Regions from separate parts of the Pantoea sp. CFCC18179 genome, predicted to be linked through region 1. Evidence: predicted binding sites of a transcription regulator. Region 1 holds the regulator's gene; the other holds the start of a gene.
What was found. Region 1 encodes PurR, which represses purine synthesis genes. Its sites were predicted from a motif close to CANGCAAACGTTTGCNTG; they were not measured.
Positions count from the first base shown of each region.

Region 2: pyrC (dihydroorotase) is a predicted target of PurR. The motif match lies at 3,027-3,044, and genes of this name have one in related genera.

Region 1 covers NZ_JBNBPM010000006.1:92,846-100,910, forward strand. The annotation lists gene ACPUC7_RS13370 (MATE family efflux transporter) at 1-83, opposite strand, end outside; gene ACPUC7_RS13375 (riboflavin synthase subunit alpha) at 281-925, shown strand; gene cfa (cyclopropane fatty acyl phospholipid synthase) at 974-2,122, opposite strand; gene punC (purine nucleoside transporter PunC) at 2,423-3,625, opposite strand; gene punR (DNA-binding transcriptional activator PunR) at 3,737-4,648, shown strand; gene purR (HTH-type transcriptional repressor PurR) at 4,645-5,670, opposite strand; gene cydH (cytochrome bd-I oxidase subunit CydH) at 5,945-6,034, shown strand; gene ACPUC7_RS13405 (C40 family peptidase) at 6,091-6,882, opposite strand; gene ACPUC7_RS13410 (Grx4 family monothiol glutaredoxin) at 7,248-7,583, shown strand; gene rnt (ribonuclease T) at 7,619-8,065, opposite strand, start outside.
Region 2 covers NZ_JBNBPM010000008.1:13,666-21,730, reverse strand. The annotation lists gene solA (N-methyl-L-tryptophan oxidase) at 1-549, opposite strand, end outside; gene bssS (biofilm formation regulator BssS) at 656-910, opposite strand; gene ACPUC7_RS15710 (hypothetical protein) at 1,189-1,458, opposite strand; gene dinI (DNA damage-inducible protein I) at 1,601-1,846, opposite strand; gene pyrC (dihydroorotase) at 1,915-2,961, opposite strand; gene ACPUC7_RS15695 (lipoprotein) at 3,095-3,658, opposite strand; gene grxB (glutaredoxin 2) at 3,771-4,418, opposite strand; gene mdtH (multidrug efflux MFS transporter MdtH) at 4,508-5,710, opposite strand; gene rimJ (ribosomal protein S5-alanine N-acetyltransferase) at 5,957-6,550, shown strand; gene ACPUC7_RS15675 (DUF480 domain-containing protein) at 6,566-7,207, shown strand; gene ACPUC7_RS15670 (Gfo/Idh/MocA family protein) at 7,209-8,065, shown strand, end outside.

The sequences.
Region 1 (8,065 bases):
ATCGCGGTTTGAGCCACCTGAGCAAGGATGACCGGGATCGCGAGGGCCAGCAATTGACGCGCTTCGGTAAAATACTTCTGCACGTTACACCTGCTTAATTAAGAAGAGAGCGGGGCGAAATCCCCATAGAATGCGCGGCATAGTGTAGCGGCAGCCTGGGCTTCCGCCAAACTTTGTTCGCATTTCGTTTCGCCATTTGTGTAAAGTTTGAACTCCGCCAAATAACGCCGCCGTAAGTAAGCTGTGATAAACTGCCGCAAACTTTGCAGAGGCTGAGATTATGTTTACTGGAATTGTGCAAGGCACGGCTGAAATTGTTGGTATCGAAGAAAAAGATCTGTTCCGCACCCATATTGTGCGCTTACCTGAAGCGTTATTGCCGGGCCTGGCGCTGGGTGCTTCGGTTGCGCATAACGGTTGCTGTCTGACCGTCACCGCGATTGACGGTGATTTGGTGAGTTTCGATCTGATTAAAGAAACGCTGCGCATCACCAATCTGGGCGAATTAAACGTCGGCGATGTGGTGAATATTGAGCGCGCTGCGAAGTTCAGCGATGAAATTGGCGGTCATTTAATGTCCGGCCATATTATGACCACCGCTGAAATCTGCAAAATCATTCAGTCAGAAAATAACCGCGAAATCTGGTTCAAATTACAGGACGCCACGCAGATGAAATATATTCTGCACAAAGGCTTCGTTGGGATTGATGGTATCAGCTTGACGGTCGGCGATGTCACCAAAAGCAAATTCTGTGTGCATCTGATTCCCGAAACGCTGGAGCGCACCACCTTAGGCGCGAAGAAGTTTGGACATAAGGTCAATATTGAGATTGATCCCCACACGCAAGCCATTGTGGAAACCGTTGAGCGCGTGCTGGCACAGCGTGAAGCGGCGGCATTAGCGCAGATCGGCGATGCTGAATAAGACGATAAAAAAGGCGCCAAATAGGCGCCTGATTTACATTGAATGCGATTAGCGTGCTACGCGTAGACCACCCTCTTTACCGCGACTAAATACCACCTGCCACAGCTGAATATCACGCGCCCGGAATGCACCCGCGCACGCATTCAGATAGTAATCAAACATGCGTTTGAAGCGTTCGCCATATTTCTCGGCCAGCTCCGGCCAGGCGACCTGAAAACGCGCATGCCAAGCCATTAAAGTGGTATCGTAATCCGCGCCAAAGTTATGCCAATCTTCCATAACAAAATGGTGTTCGCTGGCATCGGCAATTTGTCGCACGGATGGCAGACAACCGTTGGGGAATATATATTTATCGATCCACGGATCGACATTCATATCTGTCGTGAGCGCGCCGATGGTGTGCAGTAAAAATATGCCGTCTGGTTTGAGATTGCGATCAGCAACATCAAAATAAGTGGCATAGTTTTTCGGCCCGACGTGTTCAAACATGCCGACGGAAACGATGCGATCATATTGCTGATTAAGATCGCGATAATCTTGCAGCAATATCGTGACGTCCAATCCTTCACAGCGTTGTTGCGCTAATTTTTGCTGTTCGGCTGAAATGGTTACGCCATGCACTTGCACGCCATAATGACGCGCGGCATATTCCGCCAGACCGCCCCAACCGCAACCGATATCCAACAGCGTCATGCCCGGTTCTAATTGCAGTTTACGGCAAATCATATCCAGCTTGGCCTGTTGCGCACCTTCCAGCGTGTCGGCATCTTTCCAATAGCCGCAGGAATATTGCATATAGGGATCAAGCATCAGCGAGAATAGATCATTTCCCAGATCGTAATGCTCTTTGCCAACAATCCATGCGCGCTTTTTCGACTGCAAATTAGTCAAGCGTGCGGCGGCAATGCGCAACGTATCTTTGAAATGACGGGGTAATTGTTTATCCAGATGGTGTTTTAAAACGCGATGGAAGAACATGTCGAGCTGTTCGCACTCCCACCAACCATCCATGTAACTTTCACCTAAACCCAGTGATCCTTCTTCCAGAACGCGTTTAAAAAAGTCTGGATGCTTTACCTGAATATCCCATGGACGAGTGCCATTAACTGCAATATCAGCGCGCTCTAGCAGTTCGTTGACGATCCGAAACCAGTGGTTTTCTTCAAGGCTCACTTCTTCTATAACAGATGAACTCATAGCTTCTCCATCACCTTCCGATCTGAACCTGAGAAAAAGAATAGCCAATTTCCCAAGACCTGTGAGAGAACTCACGGAAAATCCGTGCGCCAGAAATCCGACGATTTACAGAGGTATGTATTTGAGCAGCAAAGTGGGTCATCGCACTGGTTATCGTGCAGACGCCATCCCGCGACAGGGTCGCAAAGGTGTTACATTTATATTATTGATTTGTAGCAGAATTACTGACCCACCGAGTATATGCTCACGTGGGTCAATATTCAACGGGTTATCGTTAGGTTGCTAACGATAATCGTTGCCTTACTGATTATCTTCGCAGGGACGGGAAGTGAGGGCATTATCACTTTGTGCGCTTAAGCCGCGTTGGCAAACAAAGCCAGCCCATGCCAATACCACGGTGGCGACCATCACTAAAGTGGTGTTGTAGAGCGCGCGTTCCAGTCCGGTTGAAACCAACAAACTGGCGGCGAAACACAAGCCTAACTGGAACAGATTCTGCAAACCGGCGGCTTTGCCGGTAGCGTGTGGGAAAGGCGCAAGCGCGCTGGCAACCACGATGGGGTAGATTGCACCATTCGCCAGCGCCATGCCGCAGAACGGCATTAGCAGTACAAACAGCGAAGTTGACGGCATTAACGCCACCACAAACAGACTTAGAATGCTCAAGCTGTACAGCAGCAGCAACCAAGGCAATAATTGCGCGCCCTGATAACGATTAAGCAGCGCGCGGCAGCCAAATCCACCAATCAGAAACGCAATGGTCTGCGGAATATAACTCAGACCAATATCTGCCGGCGTTAAGCCTGCGGCGGCGAGGATAAACGGCGAACCGGTTAACCAGGCAAAAAAGCTGGCTGAACATGCGGAATAGATTAACACGTTGCCGCTATAAACGCGGGTGTTCAGCAAGCTTAACCAACTTGGCTGTTTGCCTCTGTCAGCACTGGCTCGCTTTACGGCGGGTAAGCGCAGCGTGCCAATCAGCAACACGATAGCAATTAACGTCAGGGTGATAAAAATGCTGCGCCAGTGGAAATGGCCAATCAGCCACGCACCTAGCAATGGCGCTAACGCGGGTGAAAGCGCCACCAGCGGCATAATGGTGGCAAAAACTTTATTCGCCTGCGCTTTTGGATAGCGATCAACCACCAGCGCTTGCCAACTCACCGCCGCAGCACACACACCAATTGCTTGCACAAACCGCAACGCAAGCATCATGTAGACATCGGTCACCCACAGCATGCCCAGGCAGCCAAGGGCAAAAATGGCTAAGCCAGCCAGCAAAATAGGTTTGCGTCCATAACGATCCGACAGTGGTCCCCAAAAAACTTGAGCACAAGCAAAGCCGCCAAGAAACAAGCTTAGGCTCGCGCTAATGGTGCCGGGCGCGCTGGCAAAATCACGCTGCATATCGCCAAAAGCCGGCAAATACATATCGGTGGCAAGAAATCCGAGCATGCTGAGCACGGCGAGGTAAGGCATAAAAGCTCTGGACGACAACATGATGCTTCTCTAATTAGGCAGGTTGAACGGCGGGGAGTGTAAAAGGGTGCAACCTATTTTGTGAAACGCTAATATTTGCGAGGTGCTGTTAAATTTTTTGAAGGCAAGAATATGTGGTCTGAATATGCGTTGGAAGTGGTGGATGCGGTGGCGCGCACTGGAAGCTTTAGTGCGGCGGCGCAAGAATTGCATCGCGTGCCTTCTGCCGTCAGCTACACCGTACGCCAGTTGGAGAGTTGGCTGGCGGTACCGCTGTTTGAAAGACATCATCGTGAAGTGGTGATGACGCCCGCCGGTGAACATTTTGTCCGTGAAGGTCGTTCTGTTATCAAAAAAATGCTCGCAACGCGCAGGCAATGTCAGCAACTGGCAAACGGCTGGCGTGGTGAACTCAGCATTGCCGTGGATTGCATCGTGAAACCCCAACGTACGCGCCAACTGGTGAAAGATTTCTATCGCCATTTCCCCGATATGGAGTTGATCATCAGCTACGAAGTGTTCAACGGCGTGTGGGATGCATTGGCGGATGGGCGGGTGGAGGTGGCGATTGGCGCAACCCAGGCGATTCCAGTCGGTGGGCGCTTCGCTTTCCAGGATATGGGCGCACTTAACTGGCGCTGCGTCGTCAGTCCTGAGCATCCGTTGGTCAATGCAGCTGAATTAAATGATGAAACGCTGCGCGCCTGGCCTTCGCTGGTGCTGGAAGATACCTCGCGCGCATTGCCGCGCCGCATGACGTGGACACTGGACAACCAGCGACGTTTGGTTGTGCCGGAATGGGAAACCGGCTTGGATTGTTTGCAGGCGGGATTGTGCGTTGGCATGGTGCCGGGACATTTAGCGCGTCCGTTGCTGAATCGCCACGCGCTAGTGGAACTGACATTGCCGCAGACGTTTCCCGATAGCCCCTGCTGCGTCAGTTGGTCAGAACAGCGTGCGTCGCCAGCGCTGGATTGGTTATTGGCTTATCTTGGCGATGCCGAAACGCTGAACCACGAATGGCTCAGCGAAACCTCGATTTAACGGCGATAGTCGCGGAACGGGCCGTACGCCACCGAACGGCGCTCAATCAGCGTCGGTTGAACCTCAATGGTTTGCGGATCTTCACGCTTGCTGGTGATGCGATCCAACAGCATTTCCAGCGCTTTTTCACCTAATTCGGCTTTTGGCTGATGCACCGTGGTCAGCGCTGGCGTGAAGTAACGCGCGTTGCGCACGTTATCGTAGCCAATCACTGAAATATCTTGTGGCACGCGTAATCCCATCTCATCAGCAGCACAAATCGCGCCCATCGCCATGATGTCGCCGCCGCAGAATACCGCAGTTGGACGCTGTTTCTGATTAAGGATTTGCTGCATCGCCTGATAGCCCGATTCCGGCTCAAAGTCGCCCTGAACGATCCATTCCGGACGCACCGTAATGCCCGCTTCGCTCATCGCTTGCAGGAAACCGGCATGACGACCGCCGCCGGTATTACGTTCCATCTGACCGGGAATCGCGCCAATGTCACGATGTCCGCGCTCGATCAGATAGCGACCAGCAAGGTAGCCGCCCTGGAAAGCGTTGTCCTGCACGGTATCGGTAAAATCACCACGCGAAGCGCCCCAATCCATCACCACCATCGGGATGTTGCGGTTCTCTTCCAGCATTTGCAGCAAATCGTCTGGATATTCGGAACACATCACCAGCAAGCCATCGACGCGCTTCTGCGCCATCATCGACAGATAAGCTCGCTGCTTCTGCAAATCGTTGTGCGCATTGCCGAGAATCAGCGTATATCCGCGCTCAAAGCAGTGATGCTCTACCGCTTCAATAATTTCGGCGAAGTAGGGCGCTTCACTGGACGTCGCCAGCAAACCCAATGTTTTGGTGTGATTAACCTTTAGGCTACGCGCCACAGCACTCGGCGAGTAGTGTAATTCTTTGATCGCTTCCCATACGGCGTTACGCGTCTCTTCCGCAACGAAACGCGTTTTGTTGATGACATGCGAAACCGTGGTGGTTGAGACACCGGCGCGTTTCGCGACATCTTTAATTGTTGCCATGAAAAAGGTACTCCTGGGCTTATCGCAACTTACTGATAAGTATATTGTTAAACGTTTGCGTCTGCTAATGCTTTTACGGCCCAAAACAGCGGGCTAAATGGGGTTTTTCAGCAGGCAAAATCACGTCATTGCGCACATATTCCAGCACGTGCTTAATCGGTTGCGCAACGAAAGGCGGCGATTCTAGCAAGCCCGGGCCGATAACACGAGATTTTTGCCGGTTGCTATGCCAAAATCGTCATAACCCTAAAGAATGTGTGACTAAGGAGCTGTGATGAGTACTGATTTGAAATTAGCGCTAATGACCACTGTTGGCGCGCTGTTAATGATTATCGCATTCAGTTTTACCGCTATTATGCATTAATAAAAAAGCCGGAGCTGATAACAGCATCCGGCTTTTTTATCTGTGTTGCGCAACCGCTAGCGAATGGTTTTAGGTGTCATCATGCGGCGCGCACCCACGTAGTGTTTCTGCCAGTAATCTTCGCCCAATGCGCTAATCTGAATATCTTTGCCGGTACGCGGTGACTGAATAAATTTGCCATTACCCAGGTAAACGCCAACATGATCGGCAGTTCCGCGGTTATTGATGCGGAAGAACACCAGATCGCCTTTCTCCAGCATTTCACGCTTAATCGGTGCCGCATCGCGCAAGTGATACATTTCATTGGCGGTGCGCGGGAATTTGAATTTCACCAGATCTTTATAAGCGTACCACACCAGGCCGCTGCAATCGAAACCGGTATGTGGCGACGTGCCCCCCCATTGATAAGGCTTGCCGAGCTGACCCATTAATTTGGTCATCGCCGTTTCACGCGCTTTTTGATAGCGCTGGCGGTGCGCTTTGCTCATTTTGATGCCGGTCAGCGCTAGCGCTTCGTCATCGACTTCAATCTCGGAGGATTTTTTCGCCAGGCGTTGGTGCCCGTATTTTTTACCGGTGAGTTTAAGCTGGGATTTTTTGCTGGTGGTATGGTGCAGCGCAGTTTCGGTCTTGGTCTGTTTTTTGAGTTTGAATTTTTGGACTGACGTCAGGCGCGATTTTTTGGTGGTGGTTTTCACCGGGCGTCGCTTGCGGCGCTCGTCTTCACGTGCGCTCTTTTTCTCCGCTTTTGGCGAACTGGCATTAACGGGCGCATGCGGAGAAGCCGCGGCCACATTAAAAAACAGTTGGGCAAAAGCCAGTATGAAAAGCGTAATTAGTAGACGCATAATCCGGTTACAGGTTAAGCAGGCTGATTGGAAACAGACTGCGGCAAAGTGAGAGAAATCTGATCAAACGACCAGCGCCGAGGCAATTCTAATCCACTTTTTTTCCAAAAGGTAAGGCCTTTTTCTATTAATATGTTACCAGATTGATTCTGTAGCAAAAATGAGCTATTTCAGCTGCTTAACCCAGCGAAACTATTGCTAATTATTAATTTATTAATGCTTATTAATGATACGAAAATGTTATTTGTCAGATGTTGATTTAACAAACATGGCGATTAGCATGATGCAAATGCAAAATCCCGTTTTCAGTACGCGGGCTAAATCGCTACAATAAACAAACACGAAGTGAAGGATTAAGGAAGGCAATAATGAGTACTGTTGAAAAAATTCAGCGCCAGATCGCAGAAAACCCGATTCTGTTATACATGAAAGGCTCGCCAAAACTGCCAAGCTGCGGCTTCTCAGCGCAAGCGGTGCAGGCGCTTTCAGCCTGTGGCGAGCGCTTCGCCTACGTAGACATTTTGCAGAACCCGGACATCCGCGCTGAAATGCCAAAATACGCCAACTGGCCGACTTTCCCGCAACTGTGGGTAGATGGTGAACTGGTCGGCGGCTGCGACATCATCGTTGAGATGTTCCAGCGCGGCGAACTTCAGCCGTTACTGAAAGAAACCGCTGAGAAGTATAAAGAAGCGGAATAATGCAGAAGGCCGACAAATGTCGGCCTTTTCTTTATCTACTCTTCGACGGATGCATCGTCTGTTGACTCTTCACCGATTGCCAATGGCCAGCCGCCAAGGCGTTTCCAGCGATTCACCAACTCACAAAACAGCGTGGCCGTTTGCTCGGTGTCATATAACGCTGAATGCGCCTGCGTGCTATCAAACTCCATTCCCGCCGCTTTACAGGCTTTAGCTAACACCGTTTGCCCCAGCACCAAACCGCTTAATGCCGCAGTATCGAAGGTGGCAAAGGGATGAAACGGATTGCGCTTCAGGCTGGCACGCTCGGCGGCGGCCATCACGAAGTTAAGATCGAAAGTCGCGTTGTGCGCCACGATGATGGCGCGATTGCAGCCGCTATCTTTGGTGCCTTTGCGCACCATTTTGAAAATCGCATGCAGCGCTTCGTATTCACTCACCGCGCCGCGCAACGGATTGGTCGGATCGATACCGGTAAACGC
Region 2 (8,065 bases), on a different contig from region 1:
GACCTGTTGCAGATCGCCATCGCGGCCAATTTCAGTGACCGGACAATTAAACAATTGCGCGCATCCTGCCTGTTCCGCCAGCTGTACCCAACTGCGCACCGCTTGCTCGCATTTCAGAAAACCCGAATTGGGTTCGAATACGCCGATATAGCCATCTGGCACAGTAAATTGTGGCCAGCGCGTACGGACTTCATCCGCTTGCAGGATTTTCACATCCAACTGCCAGGCTTTGGCGCTGTCGATAACATTTTGAATAAAGGTCGAGGTGAGCGGGGCTAAATTGAGGATGCCACTGCGATGCATAATGCGTTCGCCGCTTTGACGTTCCAGTTCGTCCCACAAGGTTTGCGCGCGCAGCACCAATGGCACGTAACGTTCGCCTTCGCCATAAGCATGACGGATCAGTCGGGTTTCGCCGTGGTGAGTTCCCTGGTTATGCGGCGGGTGCGCACTATCAATCATCAGGACAGATAAACCCGCTTGCGTAGCGTAAAACCCGGCGGCAGCGCCCACCGAACCACTTCCCACCACAATCAGATCATAAATCATAACCACATCACTCCAGACAAACGGCGAAATTTTTCAATAGCATATCAAAACATTGCGCCCATGAAAAAGGCACCCTTAAGGGTGCCCGTTCACGCGATTGGTGAGATTAGTGCTTTTGATTGTCGCGTAGGTATTGCTCTGTGGACTCTATTTTTGCAATGCCAGCTTCAAGTATGGAGATGAACTGTCTGGCTACGTCGGTGGTTAGCCAGTAAGTCGGGCCCACGTCAGCTTCTTCTTCTTTCTGACCCTGCGATGATAGCGAGTGCAGGCGAATCATCATGGCGTCATAACTGTCTACGGTGCTGATGTCCCATCCTACCAACGGATGAGTCTGAATGACGTCTTTATTTCTGTCCATTATAACCTCCGTATTACTCGTTAAACGAAGTGCTTCTTGAGGTTCAATGCGGCTGTATCGTGCACTAGCGAAACAATTATAACATGAATCAGCGGGTACAATAGTTAAAAGGTATGACGATCTTTGACTGAGCAAAAATAAACCGTTCTAAAAGCCAGGTTTTAAAGAATAATAAAATGCCCGCTGCGTTGGGCATTTTATTGAGAATATAGCGGGTCACAACATTAATGTTATCGGCGATAACACGGGGAAACTTTACGACTAAAAACGGATTGTTCTTACTCGCCTGACTCAATCGGCAGCTGGCCATGACGCTTCTGAATTTCTTCCGCCAGCCGAGTAAAATGCTGCTGTAACTGTGCGTCATGATTCTGGTTTTGTGCTTCCAGCGTCAGGTTGTGCACCAGTAACTGATTGGTACGATCGTCGAGACCGAACGTTAGCGTGGCAAAGGCATTTTCCAGCACGGTTAATCTGCGCTGTTGCTCCGCAATAAATGCCAGCAATTCCCCAAAGGTCATCGCCTCTTCTGGTTTTTCAGTAGTCACGTAAAACACCTCCTGTAAGCATGACGAGGCAAGAATAGGGGATCGTTTAATATCAGTCTAGATGCAGGAAGTTTTTCTGGCGAGAGCGAAATAAAACAAAAAAGCCGGATAGCGACACCCGGCAAAAACAGCACAGTGGCAGTTAATCGTTATTAAACCAGTCGTCGGCGCTTTCCCACGTCTCTTGTAAAATATCCGTGATGCGTTCGCGCGCCTCTTTACCACCGCCAAATACGCTCAGCTGATTGCCGCCTGCGTAACGGACTTTAACGTGGTGATCGTCATCGGGGAAATCTTTGGAAATACGACGCGTCAGTTCGATGCTTAGTGCATCTAATGCGCCCGCAGGAAGGGGCTGAGTTTTTGCTACGGTAATTTCAACACGCATAGAAGCCTCCGGAATAATATACTGTTCATTTGTACAGTATAATTATCCCGAAGGCAAGCAGGGCAGAATTATTCTTTAATACGCCAGTTCAGTGTTTCGCCAGCAAGGAACGGCACCAGCGTGTCATCGGCTAACGCAATGCTCTCTTCGACTTTCCATGACTCACGCACCAGCGTCAGCGTGCCTTCATTGAGCGGCAAACCGTAGAAGTTGGCACCGTTTTCCGAACAGAAGGCTTCGAAATGCTCCAGCGCCTGCAACTCTTCAAATACGGTGGCGTAAGCAGGCAGCGAGGTTGGTGCGTTGAACACACCGGCGCAACCGCAGCTGGCTTCTTTCAGGTGACGCAGATGTGGCGCGGTGTCGGTGCCGAGGAACACACGGCGATTGCCGCTGGCGACCAGCTTGCGCAGCGCTTCCTGATGAATGTTGCGCTTCAGAATTGGCAAGCAGTACAGATGCGGACGCACGCCACCGACCAGCATGTGGTTGCGGTTAAACATCAGATGTTGAGGCGTGATGGTAGCGCCCAGCAGATCGTTACCTGCCGCCAGATATTCTGCCGCTTCTTTGGTGGTAATGTGTTCCATCACCACTTTCAGGGCTGGGAACTGTTGGCGCAGCGGCTCCAGCACGGTTTCGATGAAACGTGCTTCACGGTCAAAAATATCAATGTGTGAATCGGTAACTTCGCCGTGCACCAGCATCGGCATACCGATTTGCTGCATGCGCTCCAGCACCTTAGCAATCGAGGCGATGTTGGTCACGCCGTGGCTCGAGTTGGTGGTGGCGTGCGCCGGATAGAGTTTAGCCGCGGTGAAAGTGCCGTCGCGGAAGCCACGTTCAATCTCATCCGGATCGAGAGAATCCGTGAGGTAGCAAGTCATCAGCGGCGTAAACGCATGCTCAGCAGGGAGTGCCGCCATGATGCGCTCGCGATAGGCAACGGCAGCCGCCACGCTAATCACCGGTGGCACCAGATTTGGCATAACAATCGCACGCGCATTCACCGCGCTGGTATAAGGCAGAACCGCGTTGAGCATCGCACCATCGCGCAGATGGATGTGCCAGTCGTCGGGGCGGCGAATGGTAATTTGCTGAGGTTGGGCTGTCATTCAAAAGACTCCGGCTGAGAAGAAAACGAGGGGCACGTTTAGGCCGGGGAGTAATCATAAGGATGTGGGCAACCGTTTGCACGGATTTTATCGATACAAACAAAAACCGCACCCTGAGGTGCGGTTGCGTCGATTAATCGGTGAACGGAATCACTAATTCTCCCGGTTTGACTTCAATGCCTTTGGCTAATTTTTTCGCCATCGCTTCGCCTTTGCTGCGATCGGCGCTTAACACGTAAGCCGGTTTCTCATTGAAGTAGCGTTTCAGCGACTCATTGAGGTAAGGCGTGAGCGTTTTCATGATCGAAGCCATTTTCTCTGGCTGCACCTGCGCATCAACAATTTCCATGTCGTGCAGATAAATGGCACCTTCTTGTGCATTGTAAACCGGCTGCGCTTTCATCTTCAGCTGCATCTCGGCCTGCTGCGGGCCAAATAACGAACTGACATTAATATTGGCTTTGCCCGATAGGGTAATTTTGCCCGGTTCTTCGCGCCCAATCTGGCTGCTCAAATCGCTCAGCACAATGTGCGCATTAACCAGCCCGGAAACGCCGATGTCTTTCTCAAAATTATTGCGCTTTTGCAGCGCTTGATTCACTTCTTGTTCGCTGATGGTGTATTGCGTCAATTGGTTACAGCCGCTGACTAGCACGGCAAAAATCAGGGCAACCAGCCCATAAAACGCCTTATTCATATTGTCCTCATCCTGATCGATACGGCAAAACAGCGATAGCCTGCCTGATTCAGCGGCCTGTGTCACCAGGAGAGAGATGAGAAGCGCCGGAACGCTTCTCTGGATGCAAGGTTTATGCGGCGATGGAGGAGAGCAGATTAACCTGAGTTTGCTTCGCCATGTTATCGCGATAATCCGCGACGCGGCTTGGCCATTCAATGCCGCTGACCAACGTTAGCGAACGCAGCAAGGGGAACAGATGAATATCATCTTCCGACAATTCACCGTTCACCGCGTTAGGTTTAACGATCAGTTTATCCAATTGACGCAAATCATCGCTGATGTTCTTAATCAAGCCTGGCGCGTGCTTACGCAGTTCACTGAAGTCGCCAATGCTGGCCTGCTTTTTTTCGCTGAAATAGTGACGCGCTTCCGGCGTGGCGAACTCAGCGAAAGAGGCGTCAGCGATACGTGGAATCAGCAGCTTATTAATGTAGCCATTCACCCGACGCAGCCATTCGCTGATGGCGGGATTACTTTTGCCATTCAGCAGCGGTTCGCGATCGTATTTATCCACCAGCCGCACAATATCCATACTTTCTGGTATCGCGCTGCCATCGGCCTTTTGCAGAATCGGTGCCATTTTCTGGCCGATCAGTTTTTTTGGTGTTTGCTCGTCGTCATTCAACATAACGATCAGTTCGAGAGGCAGGTTTTTTAAGCCGAAAATCATGCGTGCTTTGACGCAGAAAGGGCAGTGATCGTAGATGTAGAGTTTCATCCCGTTTCTCCTGTGGTTCTAAGGGTAACGGAGGTCACCCTTTTTTCGGACGTGCGGGAAGTATGGAAGAGATCTGCAGGTGGGGCAAACTAGCTGCTGAAAATCGCTGGCGTGACCGCGCGCGGTTGGAACTGCCACCACAGCGCTAATAAGGTGATCATGCCCACGCTACTGAGCAACATCCATGGCAATTCAGGTACTGCCCATTGCTGGCCCATATCGAACATCCAGCCACCGCCGGAATAGCCGATTAAGCCGCCAATTGCCAGACCGAGGCGACTAAAGCCCATGTAGCTGCCACGTGCGCGTGCACTGGCTAACGATGCGCTTAAGGTTTCACGCGCCGGTTCAGCAATGATCGAGCCGAGATAGAAAATCGCGATCAGCATAAACAATGACGGCAGCGAATCGGTCATGCCGACCGGCAACAGGCTGAAAGTCATCAGGAACAAACCCGCCATTAAACGAGTTTCCAGACGGAAACGTTTTTCGCTCCAGCGCGCGATAGGATAAAGCAGGCTCAGTGACAGCAGCGCTTCGATCGCATACATCCATTTCACCGCGGCTGGCGCGCCCGCTACCTGATTGACCATCACTGGCAGCATCAACATTACCTGCACGGCAAGGATGTAATAACCGGTGAGCGTCAGGACATACAGGCGAAAACGCTTGTCTTGCCAGACGCGTTGCATGCCCGCGCGCATCGCAATGCGTTCAGTTGAAATGCGCCACGCCGGTAGCCAAATGGCATTGAAGATCGCTGCTGCGACAAACACCGCCGCGCCCACCCAGCACACCAGGCGGAAATCCCACGCCAGCAGCCAGCTACCAATCAGCGCACCCAGCACCGCACCGGCGCTGTCCTGCATCATCAGCAAAGAGAAGAAACGTCCACGCTCGCGCGACCGCACCAGTTTTACCACTAACGCACTGCGTGGGGGATCAAACAGCGTGCCGCCGAGGCCGGAAAGCAGGCAGGCGAGCCATAGCACCCAGGGTTCATGCGCTAACGCCATGCAGGCAAAACCTGCCGCACGCATCAGCATGCCGGTAACAATCAGTGGACGCGCACCAAATCGGTCGGCGATCGCCCCGCCAAATATCCCCAATCCTTGCTGGATAAATTGACGTAAGCCAAGCGCAATACCGACCATTAACGCGGCCCAACCCAGCTGTTCGACAAAATGAATGGAGATGAGGGGAAATACCACGAAAAATCCCAACACCACCAGCATGTTATCCACTAAGAGAAATGTTTTACCAAGGCGTCGTGCCCGCGCAACCCGAGACATGCTAATTCCTGAGCAAGTTCTAGACGTGAAAGAGACCAATCGGTCCATTTTCCGCCTGCGCTGCGACGAAAAACAGCTTTCGTAGGATGATATTTTTTAATCGAATTTGCAGAAAAATTAATCCTAAATCAGGATCAATCGCGCGGATGCGGTTTCGGGGTTTTACCGCAAGCGGGGTGGCGGTTATAGTGAGAAGTATCGCCGCTGGCGTACATCTTTCTTAAGTTATGGATTTCAGGAGTCATGATGTTTGGCTATCGTTCTGCTGGCCCACGCGTGCGCCTCACTACCGATCGTTTAGTGGTTCGTTTAGTACACGAACGCGACGCCTGGCGGTTGGCGGACTATTACGCTGAAAACCGTGCCTTTCTCAAGCCTTGGGAGCCGGTGCGCGACGAAAGCCATTGCTATCCTTCCGGCTGGCAAGCGCGTCTGGGATTGATCGCTGATATGCACAAACAGGGCTCAGCCTACTATTTTGTGCTGATGGACCCAGAAGAGAGTGAAGTACGCGGTGTCGCCAACTACAGCAATGTGCTGCGTGGATCGTTTCATGCCTGCTACCTCGGCTATTCGCTGGGCGAGAAATGGCAAGGCCAGGGTTTGATGTTTGAAGCGCTGCAAACCACGCTGCGCTATATGCAACGCCAGCAGCGCATTCACCGCATCATGGCTAATTACATGCCACACAATCAGCGCAGTGGTGATTTACTGGCGCGCCTCGGTTTTGAAAAAGAGGGCTACGCCAAAGACTATTTATTGATCGATGGGCGCTGGCAGGATCACGTATTAACTGCGCTCACCTACCGGGAGTGGAACCCGGATCGCCGTGGACAATAAAAAAGGATTAATTGCATGAAAATGGCCTTATCCGCGCAGGCGCTGCGCGTGATTGGTTGTCTGCTGGAAAAGCAGGTCACCACTCCGGATCAATATCCGCTTTCTCTCAACGGCGTGGTCACCGCCTGTAATCAAAAATCCAACCGCGAACCGGTGCTCAATCTCAGTGAAATGGAGGTGCAAGCCCAGCTCGATGAACTGGTGAAAAAGCATCTGGTCACCTCGAATAGTGGGTTTGGTCAGCGCGTCAGCAAGTATGAACAGCGTTTTTGCAACTCAGCCTTTGGCAACCTGCAATTGAGCAGTGCAGAAGTGGCGGTATTAACGCTGCTGTTCCTGCGCGGTGCACAAACGCCGGGCGAACTGCGCACGCGTAGCGGCCGTTTGCATGAATTCAGCGATATGAATGAAGTCGAGCAGACGCTGAACGGTTTAATCACCCGCGATGATGGTCCGATGGTGGTGCGTCTGGCGCGTGAACCGGGTAAACGCGAAAGCCGTTATATGCATCTGTTTGGTGGCGAAGTGGCAGAAGCAAGCATCGCCGATGACATCACGGCGGAGCAGGGCGATTTAGCGACGCGCGTCGCGCAACTGGAAGAGACAGTTGCGCAGTTGCAAGCTCAGTTGCAACAACTGCTGCAAAAGGAGTATTAACATGGCGCTGCGTATTGGCATTGTCGGATTAGGCGGTATCGCGCAGAAAGCGTGGTTGCCGGTGTTATCGCAGGCCAGTAGCTGGCAGCTGGCGGGCGCGTTCTCGCCCAATCAAGCCAAAGCGCAGCCGATTTGCGACAGTTACCGCATGCCACTGTTTAGCCAACTGGATGCGTTGGCGGCGGCCAGCGATGCGGTGTTCGTCCACAGCAGCACGTCCAGCCATTACGCAGTGGTGAAGGCGCTGTTATTGGCGGGCAAAGATGTCTGCGTCGATAAACCGTTAGCCGAAACGCTGCAACAGGCCGAAGCGCTGGTGGCGTTGGCTGACAAGCACAAACGTAAGCTGATGGTGGCGTTTAATCGCCGCTTTGCGCCACGTTACCAGCAACTGAAAAATGAGATGCCGCGCGCGGCGTCACTGCGCATTGAGAAGCATCGCGCCGACAGCGTGGGTCCGAACGATCTGCGATTTACCCTGTTAGATGATTACCTGCACGTGGTTGATACCGCGCTGTGGCTGGCGGGCGGCAGCTTAACGCGTGAGTTGGGCCATATCACCACCAACGATGAGGGCGCGATGCTGTACGCCGAGCACCAGTTTTCATCTGGCGCGCTGCAAATCACTACCAGCATGCATCGTCGTGCCGGTACGCAACGTGAAGTGGTGAGCGCAATTTGCGATGGTGATTACATCGAAATCAACGAAATGCGTGATTGGCAGCAAGAGAACCGCAACGGCATCGTGCGCGATGTGCCACCCGCATGGCAAAGCCATCTCACACAGCGCGGTTTTAGCGGCGCAGCACACCATTTTATTCAGTGTGTAGAAAATCAGACGATGCCTGAAACCAGCGG